DNA from 3 places in the Streptacidiphilus sp. EB129 genome. Region 2 is predicted to be linked to each of the others. Evidence: predicted binding sites of a transcription regulator. Region 2 holds the regulator's gene; each other region holds the start of a gene.
The links. The regulator HrcA, encoded in region 2, represses chaperone genes, less so after heat shock. The targets are predictions, from matches to a motif close to TTNGCACTCNGNNNNNCNGAGTGCNAA.

Region 1: the regulator HrcA is predicted to act here: its motif matches at 5,333-5,359, upstream of groL (chaperonin GroEL).
Region 3: the regulator HrcA is predicted to act here: its motif matches at 3,961-3,987, upstream of ABH925_RS13500 (FmdB family zinc ribbon protein).

What each region holds. Positions count from the first base shown of each region.
Region 1 is NZ_JBGCCS010000023.1:5,545-12,638, reverse strand. Features, by position in the region: gene ABH925_RS25235 (AAA family ATPase) at 1-1,010, shown strand, start outside; gene ABH925_RS25230 (copper homeostasis protein CutC) at 1,120-1,824, opposite strand; gene ABH925_RS25225 (hypothetical protein) at 1,920-2,648, shown strand; gene ABH925_RS25220 (DUF4031 domain-containing protein) at 2,761-3,015, opposite strand; gene ABH925_RS25215 (hypothetical protein) at 3,012-3,371, opposite strand; gene groL (chaperonin GroEL) at 3,556-5,178, opposite strand; gene ABH925_RS25205 (cold-shock protein) at 5,504-5,704, opposite strand; gene ABH925_RS25200 (MoaD/ThiS family protein) at 6,250-6,528, opposite strand; gene thrC (threonine synthase) at 6,585-7,094, opposite strand, start outside.
Region 2 is NZ_JBGCCS010000009.1:42,308-49,401, reverse strand. Features, by position in the region: gene ABH925_RS13780 (16S rRNA (uracil(1498)-N(3))-methyltransferase) at 1-313, opposite strand, end outside; gene dnaJ (molecular chaperone DnaJ) at 434-1,576, opposite strand; gene hrcA (heat-inducible transcriptional repressor HrcA) at 1,643-2,674, opposite strand; gene htpX (zinc metalloprotease HtpX) at 2,906-3,823, shown strand; gene ABH925_RS13760 (hypothetical protein) at 3,865-4,449, shown strand; gene ABH925_RS13755 (DUF3097 domain-containing protein) at 4,446-5,282, shown strand; gene hemW (radical SAM family heme chaperone HemW) at 5,370-6,599, opposite strand; gene ABH925_RS13745 (long-chain fatty acid--CoA ligase) at 6,656-7,094, opposite strand, start outside.
Region 3 is NZ_JBGCCS010000008.1:287,964-295,057, forward strand. Features, by position in the region: gene ABH925_RS13475 (sigma-70 family RNA polymerase sigma factor) at 1-612, shown strand, start outside; gene ABH925_RS13480 (hypothetical protein) at 633-857, shown strand; gene mscL (large conductance mechanosensitive channel protein MscL) at 940-1,404, opposite strand; gene ABH925_RS13490 (hypothetical protein) at 1,659-1,877, opposite strand; gene ABH925_RS13495 (S-methyl-5'-thioadenosine phosphorylase) at 2,649-3,533, opposite strand; gene ABH925_RS13500 (FmdB family zinc ribbon protein) at 3,626-3,949, opposite strand; gene ABH925_RS13505 (potassium/proton antiporter) at 4,097-5,590, opposite strand; gene ABH925_RS13510 (penicillin acylase family protein) at 5,859-7,094, shown strand, end outside.

The DNA of each region.
Region 1 (7,094 bases), on a different contig from region 2:
GGGTGCAGGACGCGGTGGCCCGCAACGCCGCCGTGAAGGCCACGGTCAAGGCGATCTGGCCGGCCGTGGACCCGGCCAAGCTGGTGTTCCGGCTGCTGTCCGACGCGGAGTTCCTGGCCCGCTGCGCCGACGGCGTGCTGACGGCGGCCGAGCAGCAGGCGGTGCTCTGGCCCAAGCCGCCGCGCGGCGTCCGGTCCGCGCCGTGGTCGCTGGCCGACGCGGTGCTGGTGGACGAGGCGCGCGACCTGGTGGAGCGGACCCACTCGCTGGGCCATGTGGTCCTCGACGAGGCCCAGGACCTCTCCCCGATGCAGTACCGGGCCGTCGGCCGCCGCTGCACCACCGGGTCGGCCACGGTCCTCGGCGACATCGCCCAGGGGACCACCCCGTGGGCCACCGCGACCTGGGCGGAGGCGCTGGAGCACCTCGGCAAGCCGGACTCGCGGGTCGAGGCGCTGACCAAGACCTTCCGCGTGCCCAGCGAGGTGATCCGCTACGCCTCCCGGCTGCTGCCGGGCATCGCCCCCGACCTGGCCCCGGCCGAGTCGGTGCGTGAGTCCGAGGGCGCGTTGACGATCAGTCACATCCCGTCCCCGCCACCGGCCGACGACTCCGCCGCACTGGACGCCACGGTCTCCGCGACCCCGGCCGAGCTCACCGACGCGGTGATCGCGGCCAGCCGGGAGACGCTGCGCCGCGAGGGCTCGATCGGCCTGATCGCCGCCGACGACCGGGTGCCGCTGCTCGCCGCGGCACTGCGGGACGCCGGGCTGCACTACCTCGACCCGGGCGTGGAGACCTCGGCCGAGACCCGGCTGACGCTGGTCCCGGCCTCGCTGGCCAAGGGCCTGGAGTACGACCACGTCGTTCTGGACGAGCCCGCCGCGATCATCGACGGCGAGCCCGACCTGCGGACCGGGCTGCGCCGCCTGTACGTCTGCCTCACCCGCCCGGTCTCCGGCCTGACGGTGCTGCACTCCCGCCCGCTCCCACCGGCGCTGGTGCACTGACGCCCGGCGGCCCGGCACCCGGCCGATCGAACGACGCACGAGGCCCGCGAGCGACCGTCACCCCGAGGCACGGCCCCTGGCGGTCACGCCGCGGCGTGGGCCTCGGCGGTCACGCCGCGGCGTGGGCCTCGGTGTCGACCAGCCGGCGCCACTGCTGGACCAGGCCGGTGTCGACCGGCGTCTCCCAGCCTCCGGTCCGCACCATCCCGCCGACGTGGAAGCCGTCGACCCCCACCGCGAGCAGGCCGGGGACGTGCTCGGACTTGAGACCGCCGCCGACCAGGATCCGCGGCACGTAGCCGGGCTGGCCGGAGCGGGGCACCTCGGCGGCGAGCACGCCCAGGCCGTTGGCCACCCCCGCAGGCGAACCCGCCGTCAGCACGGTGTCCAGACCGGGCAGTCCGTCGATCGCGGTACGGACCGCCGTACGGTCCTCGGCGTGGTCGAGCGCCCGGTGGAAGGTCCACCGGCAGCCGGGCACGACGCCGAGGACGGTGCGCACCGCGTCCAGGTCGACGTCTCCGTCCGGGGTGAGGAAGCCGAGGACGAACTCCTCGGCGCCCTCGGCGCGGAGCCGCTCGGCTCTGACGCAGAGCTCGTCCAGGTCGCCCGGCAGGAAGCCGTCACGGATCCGCAGCATCACCCGCAGCGGGAGGTGTACCGCGGCGCGGATGCGCGCGAACTCGTCGACGGAGGGTGTGAGTCCGTCGGCTGCCATGTCGGTGACCAGCTCCAAGCGGTCGGCACCACCGGCGGCTGCGGCCACCGCATCCTGCGCGGATGTGGCGATCACCTCGAAGATTGGTCTAGACATATCGCTAAGCCTGCCACATCCGGCCGCCGCGCGGCGAGCCCTGCCGAAGCCTTGATCACGCAATGTTTCCCCGTCCGTTCCCTCACACTGTGGTCATGCCGTCGCCGCCGCATCCCGACACCGCCCTCGCCGCCGACCTGCTGGCCCACTGGGTGGCCCTGCTGGAACGGGTCCGCCGGCCCGGTTCCCCTCCCCCGGCGCCGTTCGGTGACGAACTGCTGCGCCGCTGGTCCGAGCCGCAGCGGCGGTACCACACGCTGAGCCATCTGGCCGCGGTGCTGGCGGAGGTCGACCGGCTCGCGGACCAGGCCGACCACCCCGACGCGGTGCGGCTGGCCGCCTGGTTCCACGACGCGGTGTACGCGCCGGACCGCTCCGAGAACGAGGAGCGCAGCGCGCGGCTCGCCGAGCGGGTGCTGCCGGAGGCGGGGGTCCCGGCGGCGGTGGTCGCGGAGACCGCCCGGCTGGTCCGGCTGACGACCGCCCACGAGCCCGCCGACGGCGACCGGAACGGCGCGGTCCTGTCCGACGCCGACCTCGCCGTCCTCGGCGGCCCGGAGCCCGCCTACGCGGCCTACGCGGCCGCCGTACGCGAGGAGTACGCCTTCGTCCCCGACCCGGACTTTCGCGCCGGCCGCGCGGAGATCCTGCGGCAGCTCCTCGCCCAGCCCCGGCTCTACCGCACCCCCGCCGCCCGTGCCGCCTACGCGGACCGCGCCCGCGAGAACCTCACCACCGAACTCGCTCGGCTGACGGCGGACGACGGTGCGGCGCAAAGCGACACGACGGTCAGCGACACGACGGACGGCGGCCCGGCGGCGTAGCGACCCCGCACGCCGTGCGGGCCCGCAGGGCGGGATCCGGGTTCGGCAGGTGCCGGGTTCGGCGGGGCCGGCCGCGAGGGCCCGGACCGGGAGGCGCTGAGCCGCGGCGCGGTCAGCCCTTGCGGCGGCGGAGGCCGGCGGTGGTGAGCCGGGAGACCAGCTCGCGGCTGCGGACCGGCCGGGCGCCGAGGGCGAGGGCCGCCGCGTAGTGGTGCTCGGGGATGTCGTAGTGATCGCGTTCGAATCCGCGGGACGGGACCCCCAGCTCCCGCGCGAAGGCGTGCAGTTCCTCGTAGGAGACGTCGCTGACCAGGTGGGACCAGAGCCGGCCGTGACCGGGCCAGGTCGGCGGGTCGATCAGGATCACGGGCCCAGCTCCCCGACCGGGGCGACCACGACCCCCTCCTTCGGGCAGACCCAGTGCGGGTCCGGGCCGAGCTCCGGCTCGACGCTGAGAGCCTGCGGGTCACCCTCCACGGCGCAGGACCCGCACAGCGGCCAGCGTCCGTACGCCTCCAGCAGGGCGTCCTGCACGTCCTGGGCGACCAGCCCCAGCACGTAGTCCCTGCCGTCCGGCCACTGCTCGACCCACCAGCGGCGCTGGGCGACGGCGTCCTCCAGCAGCGAGACGACCGTGGCATCGGCGACGTCACGCGCGGTCAGGTCGCGCAGTACCCCGGCGCGGGCGGTGTGCAGTGCGGCTTCGAGTGTGTCGGCGTCCATCCGCCCAGTGTCTCAAACCGCGCCACTCCCTCCCGGTCGGTGGCGCCGCCCCGGCCCGGCAACGCCGCGAGGCGGCCCGCCCCGAAGGGAGGACCGCCTCGCAGTGTGAAGCACTACAGCAGTACGGCAGTGCTGCTGCGCAGCAGATGCCGCGGTGAAGCCTGGAGCGTCTGATCCGGAGGGATCAGAAGTCCATGTCGCCACCCGGCATGCCGCCGCCCGCGGGGGCACCGGCCTTCTCGGGCTTGTCGGCGATGACGGCCTCGGTGGTGAGGAAGAGCGCGGCGATGGAGGCCGCGTTCTGCAGCGCGGAGCGGGTGACCTTGGCCGGGTCGATGATGCCGGCCGCGATCAGGTCCACGTACTCGTTGGTGGCGGCGTTGAGGCCCCAGCCGGGCGCCAGGTTGCGCACCTTCTCCACGACGACGCCACCCTCAAGGCCGGCGTTGACGGAGATCTGCTTGAGCGGGGCCTCCAGGGCCACGCGGACGATGTTGGCACCGGTGGCCTCGTCGCCCTCCAGCTCCAGCTTGTCGAAGGCCACCGAGGCCTGCAGCAGCGCGACGCCACCACCGGCGACGATGCCCTCCTCGACGGCCGCCTTGGCATTGCGCACGGCGTCCTCGATGCGGTGCTTGCGCTCCTTGAGCTCGACCTCGGTCGCGGCACCGGCCTTGATGACGGCCACGCCGCCCGCGAGCTTCGCCAGGCGCTCCTGGAGCTTCTCGCGGTCGTAGTCCGAGTCGCTGTTTTCGATCTCGGCGCGGATCTGGTTGACCCGGCCGGCGACCTGGTCGCTCTCGCCGCCACCGTCGACGATGGTGGTCTCGTCCTTGGTGACGACGACCTTGCGGGCGCGGCCGAGCAGCTCCAGACCGGCGTTCTCCAGCTTGAGGCCGACCTCCTCGGAGATGACCGTGCCGCCGGTGAGGATGGCGATGTCGCCGAGCATGGCCTTGCGGCGGTCGCCGAAGCCCGGGGCCTTGACGGCGACGGACTTGAAGGTGCCGCGGATCTTGTTGACGACCAGGGTCGACAGGGCCTCGCCCTCGACGTCCTCGGCGATGATCAGCAGCGGCTTGCCGGACTGCATGACCTTCTCCAGGATCGGGAGCAGGTCCTTGACCCCGCCGATCTTGGAGTTGGCGATCAGGATGTACGGGTCCTCGAACGAGGTCTCCATACGCTCCAGGTCGGTGGCGAAGTACGCCGAGATGAAGCCCTTGTCGAAGCGCATGCCCTCGGTGAGCTCGAGCTCCAGACCGAAGGTCTGCGACTCCTCGACGGTGATGACGCCTTCCTTGCCGACCTTGTCCATCGCCTCGGCGATGAGCGCGCCGATCTGCTCGTCGGCGGCGGAGATGGAGGCGGTGGAGGCGATCTGCTCCTTGGTCTCCACGTCCTTGGCCTGCGCCAGCAGCTCGGCGGAGACGGCCTCGACGGCCTTCTCGATGCCGCGCTTCAGGGCCATCGGGTTGGCGCCGGCCGCGACGTTGCGCAGGCCCTCGCGGACCAGGGCCTGGGCCAGCACGGTGGCGGTGGTGGTGCCGTCGCCCGCGACGTCGTCCGTCTTCTTGGCGACCTCCTTGACGAGCTCGGCACCGATCTTCTCGTACGGGTCCTCGAGCTCGATCTCCTTGGCGATGGAGACACCGTCGTTGGTGATCGTGGGGGCGCCCCACTTCTTCTCAAGGACGACGTTGCGGCCCTTGGGGCCGAGCGTGACCTTGACAGCGTCGGCGAGCTGGTTCATCCCGCGCTCAAGGCCGCGACGAGCTTCCTCGTCGAAGGCAATGATCTTGGCCATGGAAGTGGTCCTCCCGGACAGGGTGGCTGCGTGTGGACCGCGCTGGCGCCCGCGACGGACGGACCCGGCCTGCGACGGTCACTTCCCGGCGCGCCCGGGGCCTCACCTACCCGGCCCGTTGTCACTCTCTACCTCAGAGTGCTAACGCCAATGATTAGCACTCACCCCTGCCGAGTGCAAGCAGATCTCCCCGGAGCCGGGCCCCGGAACGCCCGCAGGTCCGTACCCCGAGGGGTACGGACCTGCGGGAAGACCTGCGTGGATGCTTCGTTTGGAACGAGGCTCAGCCGGTCCTGTCGTCAGTCAGCGGTTGCTCGACCGAGGGTCACACCACACGGACCATGTCCGCCTGCGGACCCTTCTGACCCTGCGAGATCTCGAACTCGACCCGCTGGCCCTCTTCGAGCGACCGGTACCCGTCCATCTGGATCGCGCTGTAGTGGACGAACACGTCCGCACCACCGTCGACCGCGATGAAGCCGTACCCCTTCTCCGCGTTGAACCACTTGACGGTGCCCTGAGCCATTCCAAACTCCCCTATTACTGGCCCTTTCACGGACCGCACTCCGCGGACCGGGCCGAGGCGGCCACGCATGGCGCGGTGCTTCAGCCGACGCTGAATGTATCCACTCAGATGCCCTCCGCAACAGGGCATAAGGGAGGGAATTCTTACGGAGCCACAAGGGGCATTAGCGGGCGAATACCCGCATAGCACGGCAATTCGGTCCGGACATAGCGGACCTGACCGACAAATCGATCCAGGAATTCCTGTGCAGCCAGAGCGCCTCCGCGCCGCATGCCGTCTCAGTCACCGGGACGCCCGGCCGCTGCCGGGCAGGGTGGACGGCCAGGTGGTACACGTGGCGTGAGCGAAGGGATTGGCCGGAAGTGCCGTACGTGACGTACCCGCAAGGGCGGACCACCGGTAACCGGAAGCAACTGTACCCCTCCGCGGGTGGAGATCCGTGCACAGGGCACGTGCCGCCGGTGTACGCATGGAAAACAACGGAACCGGGATACCCGCGAATAGCGGGCGGCCCGGTTCCGAGTTGTTCTGGGAATTACTCTGCGTCAGCAGCCGCCGGCCACGGCCGGGATCACCGAGACGCTCGCGCCGTCCGGAACGGCCGTCTCCAGACCCTCCGCGAAACGCACGTCGTCGTCGTTCACGTACACGTTGACGAAGCGGCGCAGCTTGCCGGCGTCGTCCAGGATCCGGCCGCTGATACCGGTGTGGTTCGCCTCCAGATCGGCGATCACGGCCGCGAGGGTGGCGCCCTCGGCCGCGACCTCGGCGGCCCCGCCGGTGTAGGTGCGGAGGATGGTGGGGATTCTGACGGAAACGCTCATGCTGGTACTCCTCTGCTTCGCCCGCTCAGGCGAGTCGGTTCCCTCGCTTCGCCTGCTCAGGCGAGGCCGGCCTCTCGGAACGAGACCAGGGTGGGGCGGATGGTGGCGGAAAGGCCGGTGGTCGGCTCCACCGCGTCCAGGGTCTTCAGGCCGTCGCCGGTGTTGAGGACGACGGTCTCGGCGGCCGGGTCGAGCAGACCGTTCTTGATCAGCTTCTGCAGCACGCCCACGGTCACCCCGCCCGCCGTCTCGGCGAAGATGCCCTCGGTGCGCGCCAGCAGCTTGATCGCGTCCACCACCTGCTCGTCGGTGACGTCCTCCACCGCGCCCCCGGTGCGGCGGCAGATGTCCAGCACGTAGGGGCCGTCCGCCGGGTTGCCGATGGCCAGCGACTTGGCGATGGTGTTCGGCTTCTGCGGGCGGATCACGTCGTGGCCGGCCTTGAAGGCCACCGAGACCGGGGAGCAGCCCTCGGCCTGGGCGCCGAAGATCTTGTAGGGCCTGTCCTCGACCAGCCCGAGGGCGATCAGCTCCTTGAGACCCTTGTCGATCTTCGTCAGCTGGGA
Region 2 (7,094 bases):
CGACCTCGGTCATCAGCTCCACCGCGAGCTCGCCCCGGTCGCCCTTGGGCAGTGCCTGGACCACGACGAGGCGGAGCTCCGGCTCGGGCTCGGCGAGGAGTTCGGCGACACGGACCTCCAGCACGTCCTTGCCGACGACGCCGACGACCGGCCCGGACACCCCGGCCCCCGCACCGTCCGTCAGTACGACGGTCTCCCCCACGGTCAGCCGCTTGACCGCAACGGCGTGCCGCCCCTCGGCCCCGCCCAGCGCGACGACCGCCCCCACGGGCGCGAGCTGCGCGGTCTCCACAACAAACACGGGTGCAGTCACGACGTACCTGTTCCTGTTACTACCTGGGGGCGCGAGGAACTGCGCTGCCAACCACGCACCTACGTAGAGGGCTGGCAGCGCGCGCGGTTGATCAAGCAGAGCCCCGCGCCCCTGTGGTTACTAACGCCCGTTGAACGCATCCTTCAGACGCGAGAAGAGCCCCTGCTGCCCCGGAGCGAACGTGCCCGAAGGGCGTTCTTCGCCACGGAGCTTGGCGAGCCGCCGCAGCAGGTCCTCCTGCTCCGCGTCGAGCTTGCCCGGGGTCTGGACCTCGACATGCACTATCAGGTCGCCGCGTCCGCCGCCGCGCAGATGCGTGACGCCGCGCCCGTGCAGCGGCACCGACTGGCCGGACTGGGTGCCGGGGCGGACGTCGATCTCCACCATCCCGTCCAGCGTCTCCAGCGGGACCTTGGTGCCCAGCGCCGCCGCGGTCATCGGCAGCGTCACCGTGCAGTGCAGGTCGTCGCCACGGCGCTGGAAGGTGGAGTGGGCGTTCTCGCTGATCTCGACGTAGAGGTCACCGGCCGGGCCGCCGCCGGGGCCGACCTCGCCCTCGCCGGCCAGCTGGATCCGGTTGCCGTCGTCGACGCCGGCCGGGATCTTCACCGTCAGCGTGCGGCGGGCGCGGACCCGGCCGTCGCCGGCGCACTCGGGGCAGGGGGTGGGCACGACGGTGCCGAAGCCCTGGCACTGCGGGCACGGACGGGAGGTCATCACCTGGCCCAGGAACGACCGGGTGACCTGGGACACCTCGCCGCGGCCGCGACACATGTCACAGGTCTGCGGGGAGGTGCCGGGGGCCGCGCCCTCGCCGTTGCAGGTGGTGCAGACGACGGCGGTGTCGACCTGGATGTCCTTGGTGGTGCCGAACGCGGCTTCCTGCAGGTCGATGTCGATGCGGATCATCGCGTCCTGGCCGCGCCGGGTCCGCGAACGCGGTCCCCGCTGGCCCCCGGACGCGCCGAAGAACGCGTCCATGATGTCGCTGAAGCCGAATCCCGCGCCCGCGCCGAAACCGCCCTGGCCCGCGCCGCCGCCGTTGGCGGAGAGCGGGTCGCCACCCAGGTCGTAGATCTGCCGCTTGCTCGGGTCCGAGAGGACCTCGTAGGCGGCGTTGATCTCCTTGAACCGCTCCTGGGTCTTCGGGTCGGGGTTGACGTCCGGGTGCAGTTCGCGCGCGAGTCGGCGGAATGCCTTCTTGATCTCGTCCTGCCCCGCGTCACGCCTGACGCCGAGTACCGCGTAGTAGTCCGTGGCCACCAAAATGCTCCGCTTGTTTTCGTTCGCGCCAGTTTGTCCAGCGAGCTCAGGGTGCTGAGAAGGCTGTTAGGACGCGGCCAGGATCTGACCGACGTATCGTGCCACCGCCCGGACGGCGCCCATGGTGCCCGGGTAGTCCATTCTCGTCGGTCCGACCACGCCCAGTTTGGCGACTGTCTCGTCGCCCGAACCGTAGCCCACCGACACGACCGACGTGGAATTCAGCCCCTCGTAGGCGTTCTCGTGCCCGATCCTCACCATCATGCCCGCGTCCGCGGTCTCGCCGAGCAGCTTCAGCAGGACCACCTGCTCCTCCAGCGCCTCCAGGACCGGGGCGATGGTGAGCGGGAAGTCGTGCGGGAAGCGGGTCAGGTTGGCCGAGCCGCCGATCACGATCCGCTCCTCGGTCTGCTCCGCCAGCGCCTCGAACAGCGAGGTGAGGACGGCCGTGACGGCGCCCCGGTCCTCGCGCTCGAAGGTCTCGGGAAGATCCTGGAGCAGCGTCGGCACCTCGGCGAAACGCTGCCCTGCGGCCCCGCCGTTCAAACGGGTGCGCAGGTCCGTGAGGAAGGTCTCGCCGACCACCGTCGGGCAGTCGATCAGCCGCTGCTCGACCCGGCCGGTGTCGGTGATCAGCACCAGCATCACCCGGCTCGGGCTCAGTGCGACCAGCTCGACGTGCCGCACCGTGGAGCGGGACAGCGAGGGGTACTGGACCACCGCGACCTGGCGGGTGAGCTGCGCCAGCAGCCGCACCGTACGGGCCACCACGTCGTCGAGGTCCACCGCGTGGTCCAGGAAGCTGCCGATCGCCCGGCGCTCGGCCCCGGACAGCGGCTTGACCTCGGTCAGCCGGTCCACGAAGAGCCGGTAGCCCTTGTCGGTCGGCACCCGGCCCGCGCTGGTGTGCGGCTGGTGGATGTAGCCCTCGTCCTCAAGCGTGGCCATGTCGTTGCGCACCGTCGCCGGGGACACGCCGAGGCTGTGGCGTTCCACCAGCGCCTTGGAACCGACCGGCTCCTCGGTGCCGACATAGTCCTGGACGATGGCGCGCAGGACCGCCAGCTTGCGATCGTCGAGCTTGCGATCTTCATGCACGGGGCACGCACCTCCTCTGCCGAGTCGTGGCCGGCGACCTGTGCTGACCGGTCCGCTGGGCCGTTCTGGCACTCTGGACGAACGAGTGCCAGGAGCTGTCCGGCCAGTGTAAGGCGCAGGGGTGCGCCACAGGAACGGCTGGGCCGTCCCGTACGTACCACTGGGTAGGCCCGACAGGGCAGAATGAGCTGATAGCGCCGCCACGTAGCGGCGCAGTACCGAGGAGAGGCCATGGCCAGGACACGTTTCGCTCCGGACCGCGGACTGACGAGCCGGATGCTGCTGACGATGTTCTTCATCGGCCTGCTGTACGTGGTGTTCGTCGGCGTGCTGCTGGTGGTGCTGAAGGGGGCCTGGCCGATCATCGCGGTCGTCGCCGGCGGGCTGTTCATCGCCCAGTTCTGGTTCAGCGACAAGATCGCCGCGTTCAGCATGGGCGCCAAGGAGGTCACCGCGCAGGAGTACCCGGAGCTGCACGGAACCGTCGACCGGCTGTGCGCGCTGGCCGACATGCAGAAGCCGCGGGTCGCGGTCTCGCAGAGCGACGTGCCCAACGCCTTCGCGACCGGCCGCAATGAGAAGAACGCTGTGGTGTGTGTCACCACCGGACTGCTGCGCCGGCTGGAGCCGGAGGAGCTGGAGGGCGTGCTGGCGCACGAGCTCTCGCACGTGGCGCACAAGGACGTCGCGGTGATGACCATCGCCGGCTTCCTCGGCGTGCTGGCCGGCATCATCACCCGGGTCGGCCTGCAGTTCGGCATGTTCGGCGGCTTCGACCGCCGCGACGACCGGGACGACAACAGCGGCATGGTGATGCTGGTGGTGATCGCGGTCAGCGCGGTCGTCTACGCCATCAGCTTCCTGCTGACCCGGCTGCTCTCGCGCTACCGCGAGCTGTCCGCGGACCGCTCGGCGGCGCTGCTGACCGGCCGCCCCTCGGCGCTGGCCTCGGCGCTGACCAAGGTCACCGGCCAGATGGCGGCGATCCCCACCCAGGACCTGCGCCGCGCGCAGCCGTTCAACGCCTTCTACTTCGCCCCGGCCATCTCGGCCCGGGAGATGGCCAGCCAGGCGTTCTCCACCCACCCGTCGCTGGAGCAGCGGCTGGAGCAGCTGGGCAAGATCTCCGCCGAACTCGGCCGCGGATAGCGGACACCGTTCCCTCCCCCACTCCCCTAGGAGCAGCACCCATGGGCTTCCTGGACGCCCTGCTCGGCCGCACCAAGCCCGTCAAGCCCAATCTCGACCAGCTCTTCGGCCTGCCGTCCGCGGCGATCACCCTGGAGGCGGCGGCCGACTTCAAGCCCACCGGCATCGGTTCGGTGTGCTTCGCCGCCGCCGAGGGGGGCGCCTTCGCGCAGGTCCAGCAGGACGTGCAGGCCCTGCTGGACGCGGACACCGAGCGCGGCGGCGTACCGGTGGAGAGCACCCGCGACTCCTACGGCTACACCTGGCTGACCTCGCGTCACAGCGCGGACGACATCGTGTCGCTGGTCAACGACGTGCACGCGATCAACACCGCGCTGGAGAGCACCGGCTTCGGCCCGCAGCTGCTGTGCTCGCTGGTGAACTTCACCGACAGCCGGAACCGCTCGCTGGCGCTGGTCTACCTCTACAAGCGCGGCTCCTTCTACCCCTTCTCCCCGCAGCAGGGGGGCGGCGAGCGGCGCGACAACGCGCTGGAGCTGCAGATCAAGGCGATGCTGGGCGACGACCTGCGGATCGAGCAGGACCTGACCCGGTGGTTCCCGGTCTGGGGAGCGCCCGGCCTGTGACCCCGCCGAACGCCCCGCGCAGCTACGACCTGACACCGCCGTGGAAGCGCTCGGCGCCCGTCCCGGAGTTGCCCGCGGAGCGGGACCTGGTGGTGGAGGAGGTCACCACCGGGTTCTGCGGCGCGGTGCTGCGCTGCGAGAAGACCGCGGAGGGGTTCACGGTCACCCTGGAGGACCGGCACGGCAGGCTCCGGGTCTTCCCGCTGACGCCGCGCGGCTTCCTGGTGGACGGCAAGCCGGTGACCCTGGTCCGGCCCACCGCCGCCGCACCCGTCGCACCGGCGCGCACCGCGTCGGGGTCGGTGGCGGTGCGGGGGGTGCGGGCACGGGTGGCGCTGCCAAGCCGGATCTACGTCGAGGGCCGCCACGACGCCGAGCTGGTGGAGCGGGTCTGGGGCGACGACCTGCGGATCGAGGGCGTGGTGGTGGAGTACCTGGAGGGGATCGACGATCTGCCCGCGATCGTCGCCGACTTCGCTCCGGAACCGGGACGGCGGCTGGGGGTCCTGGTGGACCACCTGGTGCCCGGCACCAAGGAGTCGCGGATCGCCGCGCAGGTGAGCGGTGCCGACGTGCTGGTGGTGGGGCATCCCTACATCGACGTCTGGGCGGCGGTGAAGGCCTCCTCGGTCGGCATCGCGGCCTGGCCGGAGGTGCCGCGGGGTGAGGTCTGGAAGGAGGGGGTCTGCCGCCGGCTGGGCTGGCCGGTGGATCCGCCGGCGGCGTGGAAGCGGATCCTCGCCTCGGTGAACTCCTACCGCGACCTCGACCCGGCACTCCTCGGAAGAGTCGAAGAGTTGATCGACTTCGTAACAGCACAGGCAACCACCTGAGGGGCGCGGGGAACTGCGCTGCCAGCCCTTTACGGAGGTGCACGGTTGGCAGCGCAGTTCCCCGCGCCCCTGTTGTTGCTCGTGTGCCTAATCGACCAGGTCTCGGACTACGGCGTCGGCCAGAAGCCTGCCCCGCAGGGTCAGCACCGCGCGGCCCGCCTCGTACGGCTGCGCCGCCAGGAGCCCGCCCGCGAGGGCGCGGTCAGCGCCTATGCGGCCGGGCTGGTGCAGGAGGTCGAGGGGGACGCCGTCGGACAGCCGCAGCTCCAGCAGGATGCGCTCGACGCGGCGGTCCTCGGCGGAGAGGCGCTCACGGCCGTGGGCGGGGGTGCGGTCCTCCGCCAGCGCCTGGGCGTACGCCGCCGGGTGCTTGACGTTCCACCAGCGCACTCCGCCGACGTGGCTGTGCGCGCCGGGACCCGCGCCCCACCAGTCCGCGCCGGTCCAGTACAGCTCGTTGTGGCGGCAGCGGGCCTCCGGGGTGGTCGCCCAGTTGGAGACCTCGTACCAGTGCAGGCCGGCCGCGCTGAGCAGTTCCTCGGCGATCAGGTAGCGGTCGGCGTGGACGTCGTCGTCGGTCATCGGGATCTCGCCGCGGCGGATCCGGGCCGCGAGCTTCGTTCCCTCCTCGACGATCAGCGCGTACGCCGAGACGTGGTCCGGCTCGGCCGACAGCGCCGCCTCCAGCGAGGCGCGCCAGTCGTCGTCGCTCTCCCCCGGCGTGCCGTAGATCAGGTCCAGGTTGACGTGCTCGAAGCCGGCCGCGCGCGCCTCCGCGACGCAGGCCTGCGGACGGCCGGGGGTGTGCCTGCGGTCCAGCAGCTCCAGCACGTGCGGCCGGACGCTCTGCATGCCGAAGCTGAGCCGGTTGAAGCCGCCCTCGCGCAGCTCCGCCAGGTACGCGGGGTCGACCGACTCCGGGTTGGCCTCGGTGGTCACCTCGGCGTCCGGCGCCAGGCCGAACTCGTCCCGGATCGCCGCCAGCATCCGGACCAGGTCGCCGGCCGGCAGCAGGGTGGGGGTGCCGCCGCCGAGGAAGACCGTCCGCACCGGCAGCTCGGCGTCCCCGAGGATCCGGCGGGCCTGCCGGATCTCGGCGACCAGGTTGTCCGCGTAGGTGTCCTGGGAGGCCACCGCGCCGGAGGAGCGCAGCTCGGTCGCGGTGTAGGTGTTGAAGTCGCAGTACCCGCAGCGGGTGGCGCAGTACGGGACGTGGACGTAGAAGCCGAAGGGCCGCTGCCCGAGCTCGCGGGTGGCGTGCTCGGGCAGGGCTCCGTCGAGGGGGACGGCTTCGCCGTCGGGGAGTGCGGAGGGCATGCACCCATTGTCCGGTATCGGCCGGACGCCCCGGTCACACTCCCGTCACACCCCGGTCAGGCCTCGATGGTGCCCGCGTACATGGCCTCGATCGCTTCGGCGTTCTCCCGCTCCACCACCGGGCGCTTGACCTTGAGGCTGGGGGTGAGCTCACCGTGCTCGATGTCCAGGTCCCGGGGCAGGACGGTGAACTTCTTGATGGTCTGCCAGCGCTGCAGGTCGCCGTTGAGCCGACGGACGAAGCCGTCGATCAGGGTGTGCACCTCGGCGGAGGAGCAGACCTCGGCGTAGCTGCGGCCCTGCTGGCCGTGGGTGTCCGCCCACTGCATGATCGCGGGCTCGTCCAGGGTGATCAGCGCGGTGCAGAAGTTGCGGCCGTTGCCGATCACCAGGATGTTGCTGACGAACGGGCAGACCGCCTTGAACCGGCCCTCGACCTCGCTGGGGGCGACGTACTTGCCGCCGGAGGTCTTGAACATGTCCTTCTTGCGGTCG
Region 3 (7,094 bases), on a different contig from region 2:
GGCAACGCCGGCCTGGTCCGCGCTGTGGAGAAGTTCGACTTCGGCAAGGGGTTCAAGTTCTCCACGTATGCCACCTGGTGGATCCGGCAGGCCATCACCCGCTCCATCGCCGACCAGTCCCGCACCATCCGCCTGCCCGTGCACCTCGTCGAGGAACTGGGACGGATCCGGCGGGTCCAGCGGGAGAAGTCCAAGGAACTGGGCCGGGACGCCGAGCCCGCCGAGGTGGCGGCGGAGCTGGACACCACCGTCGAGCGGATCAAGGACGTGCTGGACTGGGCCCGGGACCCGGTCAGCCTCAACATGACCGTGGACGACGACGGCGAGACCCAGTTCGGTGATCTCGTCGAGGACACCGGCGCGACCTCCCCCGAGGACGCCGTCATGGTGATGCTGCGCCGCGAGGAACTGGACGGCCTGATCGGCCGCCTGGACGGCCGAACCGCCTCGATCATCCGCTCCCGGTACGGGATGGAGGACGGGCGCGAGCGTACGCTCACCGAGGTCGGCAAGCAGCACGGTCTCACCCGGGAACGGATCCGCCAGATCGAGAAGCATGCCCTGGCCGAGCTGCGCAAGATCGCTGACCATGCCGGATTCGAGGCGGCATGACGGAGCCCTATCCTGACCGGATGAGCGAGTCAGATCCCAGGGGCGAGGCGTCCGAGGCAGCCGATGCCGTTCAGGCGGCAGGGGCAGCCGAGACGTCCGACCGGCGCACCCGCCCTGCGCTGGTCTTCGACGACCCGCTGACCCGGCCGAGCCGTGACGACACGGACTCCGGCTGGGGCGGCGGCGAGTCCCACCGCGACGAGGCCTGGTACCGGCGGGAGACCCCGCCGCACCACGGCGGCTGAAGCCGCGTCGAGCCGAAGGGGCCGGGGTCACGTACCCCGGCCCCTCGCCGTGGGCGGCGGGCGGCGGCCCTGATCCGTGCTCTCAGCGCTGGTGGACCAGCAGATCCCGGATCTCACTGAGCAGCTGGACCTCGCTCAGCTCGGCCTGGAAGGCGGCCTTCTCCTCCTCCTGCTTGGTCTCCTGCTCCTGCTTGGCCATGTACATCTTCAGCAGACGGTTGGCCGGCAGGACGATGCAGAAGTAGACCACGGCAGCGGTGATCACGAACTGCAGCACGCTGCCCAGCACGTTGCCCCAGGCGATGGAGATGCCCTGGACCGCACCCGTCTTGACGTCAACGGTGCAGGGCCCCTTCAGGCAGGACTTGTAGGCGTTGAGGTCGGAGGTGCCGAACGCGCCGACGATCGGGTTGATCAGGCCGTTCACGATCGAGTTGATGACTTGGGTGAAGGCTGCGCCGATCACGACCGCGACCGCCAGGTCGAGGACGTTTCCGCGCAGCAGGAATGCCTTGAAGCCCTTCACAGGGGTGACTTCCTTCTGCATGCCAAGGGGTCGGATGAGGTCCCTGGGAACCTAGTGGCAGCCGCTGCCGTGCCGACGCCCGCCCGCTTCACTCGTACGCCCCCGAAAGGGCTGTGCGGCAACTCTCCGGCCATGGTTTTCACCTGCGGAAACGTCACATCACCCGGTGCCTTCCGGGCGGGCCGCGCGGGGTGGGACCGGCCTCTGCTTCACCCGCCGGAATCACCCGCCCGAGTGATCGGACCGGCTGTCCCGGAAGCCCGCACGCCGCAGCCTCAGCTGCCCCACACCACGTGCGGGGGTGCGTCGGCGGTCCGGTGGCTCGCGGCGGGCGGTGTGAAGCTCCGCAGCGAGCCGGCGGCGAGTGTGGTCGCCGCGACCATCAGCCCGGCCGCGAAAGGCCCGGGCCTTCGTCGTACGGCGGACGGCAGCCGGTGCCGGCCGCCACCGGCCCGGATCGGGGGGAACGGGGCGACGGCCCGCGTCGGGGGCACGGCGGGTCTGTCGCACGGCAGGGTCCGGACGGACCGTGGCGAGGAGGGACCCACCCCGACGGTGGGCGCAGGCTCCGGACTCGGACCTGCGGCTGCGGCAACAGTGGTTGCCGGGGCGGACGCGAATGCCGGGAACGTCCCCGGCGGGCCCGGTGCCTCCACCGGCGCAGCCGCCGGTGCCACGGACGGGGACACGACCGATGGCGCGGCGACGGCGGGGGAGGCGACCGATGGGGAGGCGACGCCGGGGGAGGGGTCCGTCGCCCACGTGTCCTGGCTCCAGGCGTCCTGGTCCCAGGCCGCGCTGTCCCACCTCGCGTCGTCCCATCCCGCGTCATCCCCGGCCGAGCCAGTCCCTGCCGCGTCGGTCCCGGCACGTGCCTGCCCGGCGGACGCTCCCTGGCCGCGTCCGGGCGTCGCACCCGGCGCCGGTTCCCGTCCCAGGCCGGGCAGCCCTCCCGGCTCCGGCTCCCCGGTCGCAGCCTGTGCCGGCGTCAAGGCCGGCGCCTCCGCGCCGCCTGTCGGGGCGTCCCGCCCGGGGGTGGGGCGCAGCGAGTGGGTACGAGGGGCGTGGCTGCGAGACCGGTTCCCGCTGCGGACCGGCGTGTCGATCAACACGGACATGGGACCACCACCTGAACTCTGAGGTGTCGAGGAGCTGACGAACTCCACGATGTCCCAGTCCGCATCCCGGTCGGGCCGGCAGGCCCCGCTCTGTGGACAACCCGGGGACTGTGGACAACCCGCTCACCCTCCCGAGTGCGGGCGGGCTCAGTCCGCCAGCGCCAGTCCGGTCTCCAGCCCGTCCAGGGCGTGCGAGCAGACGCAGTCGCGCTCTGCCGTCACCGGCAGCCCCGCGACGGCGGAGAACAGAACCCCGCGCAGCCGGTCGATACTGCCCGCGAAGACCCGCAGCACCTCCGCGTGGGTCACTCCCTCGCCCGTCTCCACCCCCGCGTCCAGGTCCGTGACCAGCGCGATCGAGGTGTAGCAGAGGCCCAGCTCCCGGGCCAGCACCGCCTCGGGGTGGCCGGTCATGCCCACCACCGACCAGCCCTGGGCCCCGTACCAGCGGGACTCGGCGCGGGTCGAGAAGCGCGGGCCCTCGACGACCACCAGCGTGCCGCCGTCCACCGCCGCCCAGCCCGCGGCTCCGGCCGCCTTCACCGCGGCCGCCCGGCCGACGGGGCAGTACGGGTCGGCGGCGGAGACGTGCACGACCTCGGGACGGACACCGTCCGGGCGCAGCTCACCGTCGTAGTAGGTCTGGGCGCGTCCCGCGGTGCGGTCGACGAACTGGTCGGGGACGAGCAGGGTGCCCGGGCCGTGCTCGGGCCGCAGGCCACCGGTGGCGCAGGGGCCGAGCACCTGGCGCACCCCGAGTGAGCGCAGCGCCCACAGGTTGGCGCGGTAGTTGATCCGGTGCGGCGGCACCCCGTGCCCGCGTCCGTGCCGGGGCAGGAAGGCGACCCGGCGCCCCGCCACCTCGCCCACGAACAGCGAGTCGCTCGGCGGCCCGTAGGGGGTGTCCACGACGACCTCGGCGAGGTCGTCGGCCAGTGCGTACAGTCCGGTGCCGCCGATGATGCCCACCTCGGCGGTGGGGGTGCTGCTCGCAGGGGTCGCCGTGGAGCTGCTCGGTGTGGGGTTGGCCATGCTTCGCAGCATAGGGAGCGCTCCGGGTACGCCACAGCCCCGCGCGTCCTTACGGAACAGGAACGGAGCGGGGCCGGGCGGAGCGTCTGCGGTCAGGCTGCGGGCGAGGCGCTGCTGCTCGCGGTGGTCGAGGAGCTCGACGAGGAGCTGCTCGACGACGAGTCGCCCGACGAGGAGGACGAGGACGCCGAGGGCGTGCCGCCGCCCGACTTCGCCGCGCTCACGGTGCTGCTCGACGACGAGCGGCTGTCGGTGCGGTAGAAGCCGCTGCCCTTGAAGACCACACCCACAGCGGAGTAGATCTTGCGCAGCTTTCCGCTGCACGCGGGGCAGACCGTGAGGGCGTCGTCCGTGAACTTCTGGACAGCCTCCAGGCCGTTACCGCACTCGGTGCACTGGTACTGGTACGTCGGCACTGTCATTCCTCCTGGCACTCTCGCCTGATGAGTGCTAACGACGGTCAATGATGCGTTATTCCGCGGCGATAGTCCACCGTGGCCCGTGTGAGCTGTGACAACGCTGGGGACGGGGCGGTCCGGCGCGCGCCGGGGCCCTGCCCGGCGTCAGTACTCGCTGCGCTCGCCCAGCCAGCCCGCGAGCTTCCCGCCGCGGTCCACCGCCCGCAGCCGCCGTTCGACCCGGTCCCGCACCTCGTCGGTGCTGACCACCAGCAGGTCGTCCGAGGGCCGGAGCACCGTCGTCGGCGCCGGGACGAAGCTCGCGCCGTCGCGGACCACCAGGGTCACCGCCGCGCCCCTGGGCAGCCGCAGCTCGCTGATCTCGACGCCCGCGAGCCGGGAGCCCGGGGCCAGTGACAGTGACAGCAGATGACCGTGCAGCCGCTCCAGCGGCGCGGACTCGACGTCCAGCAGGTCGGCGTGAGCGGGGTCGCCGATCCGCAGCCGCCGGGCGACCCACGGCAGCGTCGGGCCCTGCACCAGGGTGAACACCACGACCAGCAGGAACACCGTGTTGAACAGCCGTTCCGCGCCCGGCACGTTCGCCACCACCGGGATGGTCGCCAGCACGATGGGTACCGCGCCGCGCAGGCCGGCCCAGGACAGCAGCGCCTGCTCGCGCCAGACCATCCCGAACGGCGTCATGGTCACCAGCACCGACAGCGGCCGGGCCAGGAACACCAGCACCAGGCCGACCACCAGGGCCGGCACGATCGCGTCGACCAGCGTGTGCGGGTTCACCAGCAGGCCGAGCAGGACGAACATGCTGATCTGCGCGATCCAGGCGAGCCCCTCGGCGAAGCCCCGGGTGGCGGGCCCGTGCGGCAGCCGGGCGTTGCCCAGGAATACCGCGCTGACGTAGACGGCGAGGAAGCCGGAGCCGTGCATCAGCGCGCCGCCCGCGTAGGCGAACAGCGTGAGCGCGACCACGGCTATGGGGTAGAGGCCGGAGGACGGCAGCGCGATGTCCCGCAGCGCCAGCGAACCCAGCTTGCCGACCAGCAGACCGACGACCAGTCCGATCGCCAGCTCCAGGGATATCGAGCCGAGCAGCTCGTACCAGCTCTCCACCGGGCGGGTGGTGGCGAAGGCGACGACCAGGATGACCACCGGGGCGTCGTTGAACCCGGACTCGGCCTCCAGCAGACCGCTCAGCCGCGGCGGCAGCGGCACCCGCCGCAGCACCGAGAAGACCGCAGCCGCGTCGGTGGACGACACGATCGCGCCGAGCAGCAGCGACAGCCGCCAGTCGGCGCCGACCAGCAGATGCGCTCCCAGCGCGGTCACCCCGACACTCACCCCGGTGCCGACGGTGGCCAGCACCGCCGCGGCCGGGACAGCGGGCCTGATGTCCGTCCACTTCGTCCCGAGTCCGCCCTCGGCGAGGATCACCACCAGCGCCGCATAGCCCAGTACCTGGGTCAGTGACGCGTTGTCGAACCGTATGCCGAAACCGTCCTGGCCCAGGGCGACACCGATGCCGAGATAGAGCAGCAGGCTGGGGAGCCCGCTGCGGGAGGACAGCCGCACCGCGACGACCGCGATGAGCAGTACCAGCGAGAACATCAGCAGCAGTGTGTCGAGATGGTGAACGGTCACTCAGGAGCACCTCGCGGCAGGGGGTTTGACGGCGCGGAAAGGGAGCGGAACAGGCACAGGCGGTTCACAGAAAAGACCTGATGGGCGGCCGGGGAGAGGGCGCCGCTTGACCTGACGGTTATTTTACCTGGGCTTGGGATTCCTTCCGGTTTCGGAAAGATGACGAGCTGGTCAGGTGCCAGTCCGCAAGCCCCGGGGCTGAGGTGTTAGCGTCGGCTCCGCCGCACCGCACGGCGGCGGACGAGCCCCTGCCCCACCAAGGACCCTGATGCCCCGCACCAAGAAGTTCCGGCGCCTGCGCTTGCTGGTCGTTCTGCTCGCCCTGTTGCTGGTGGCCGGCGCCGCGGTGGGCGGATGGCTCGGCGTACGAACGGTCCGCGCCTCCTTCCCGCAGACCACGGGCAGCATCCATCTCGCCGGGCTGTCAGGCCCGGTGCAGGTGGAGCGTGACGCCAACGGCATTCCGCAGATCTACGCGGACACCTCCGCCGACCTCTTCATGGCCCAGGGCTACGTCCAGGCCCAGGACCGGTTCTGGCAGATGGACGTCAATCGCCATGTCACCTCCGGCACCCTGGCCTCGATGTTCGGCAAGAGCCAGGTCCAGACGGACACCTTCATCCGCACCATGAACTGGCGCGGGGTGGCCCAGACCGAGTACGACACCATGCTGAACCCGGAGACCAAGAAGAACCTCGACGCCTACTCGGCCGGCGTCAACGCCTGGCTGGGCGAGCATCCGGGCGGGGCCGGCGCCTCGCTGGAGTACGCGCTGCTCGGCGCCGCCTACGGTGGCTACAAGCCCGCGCCGTGGACCCCGGTCGACTCGATCTCCTGGCTCAAGGCGATGGCCTGGGACCTCAGCGGCAACATGCAGCAGGAGATCGACCGTTCGCTGCTCTCGCAGAGTCTGACCAAGCAGCAGATCGCCGAGCTGTACCCGAGCTACCCGTACAGCACCAACGGGACGATCCTGGCCAAAACCGGCACCGTGAGCAACGCGGACGGCAAGAAGGCCACCTACCGCCCGGCGGACGGCGCCGGAGCGTCCGCGCAGACCGTCGCCTCCGGCTCGAACGGCTCGTCCGGGTCCAACGGCGGGAGCGGCTCAACCGGGTCCAACGGCGGGAACGGTACCAGCGGCACCCCGGCCTCCTACCGCAGTTCGACGACGCCCGGCAGCGGCTCCGGCACGGCCGGCGGCTCCGGCACCGTCCAGGGGCTGCAGCAGGTCGCCACCCAGCTCGCGGCGAACCTCGACAGCGTCCCCGCGCTGCTCGGCGCCCCGGGCCAGGGCATCGGCTCCAACTCCTGGGTGGTGGCGGGCAGCCACACCACCACCACCAAGCCGCTGCTGGCCAACGATCCGCATCTCGGCCCCGGCGTCCCCTCCGTCTGGTATCAGATGGGGCTGCACTGCACCACGGTCAGCGCGGCCTGCCCCTACGACGTCACCGGCTTCACCTTCGCCGGGATGCCGGGTGTCGTCATCGGTCACAACCAG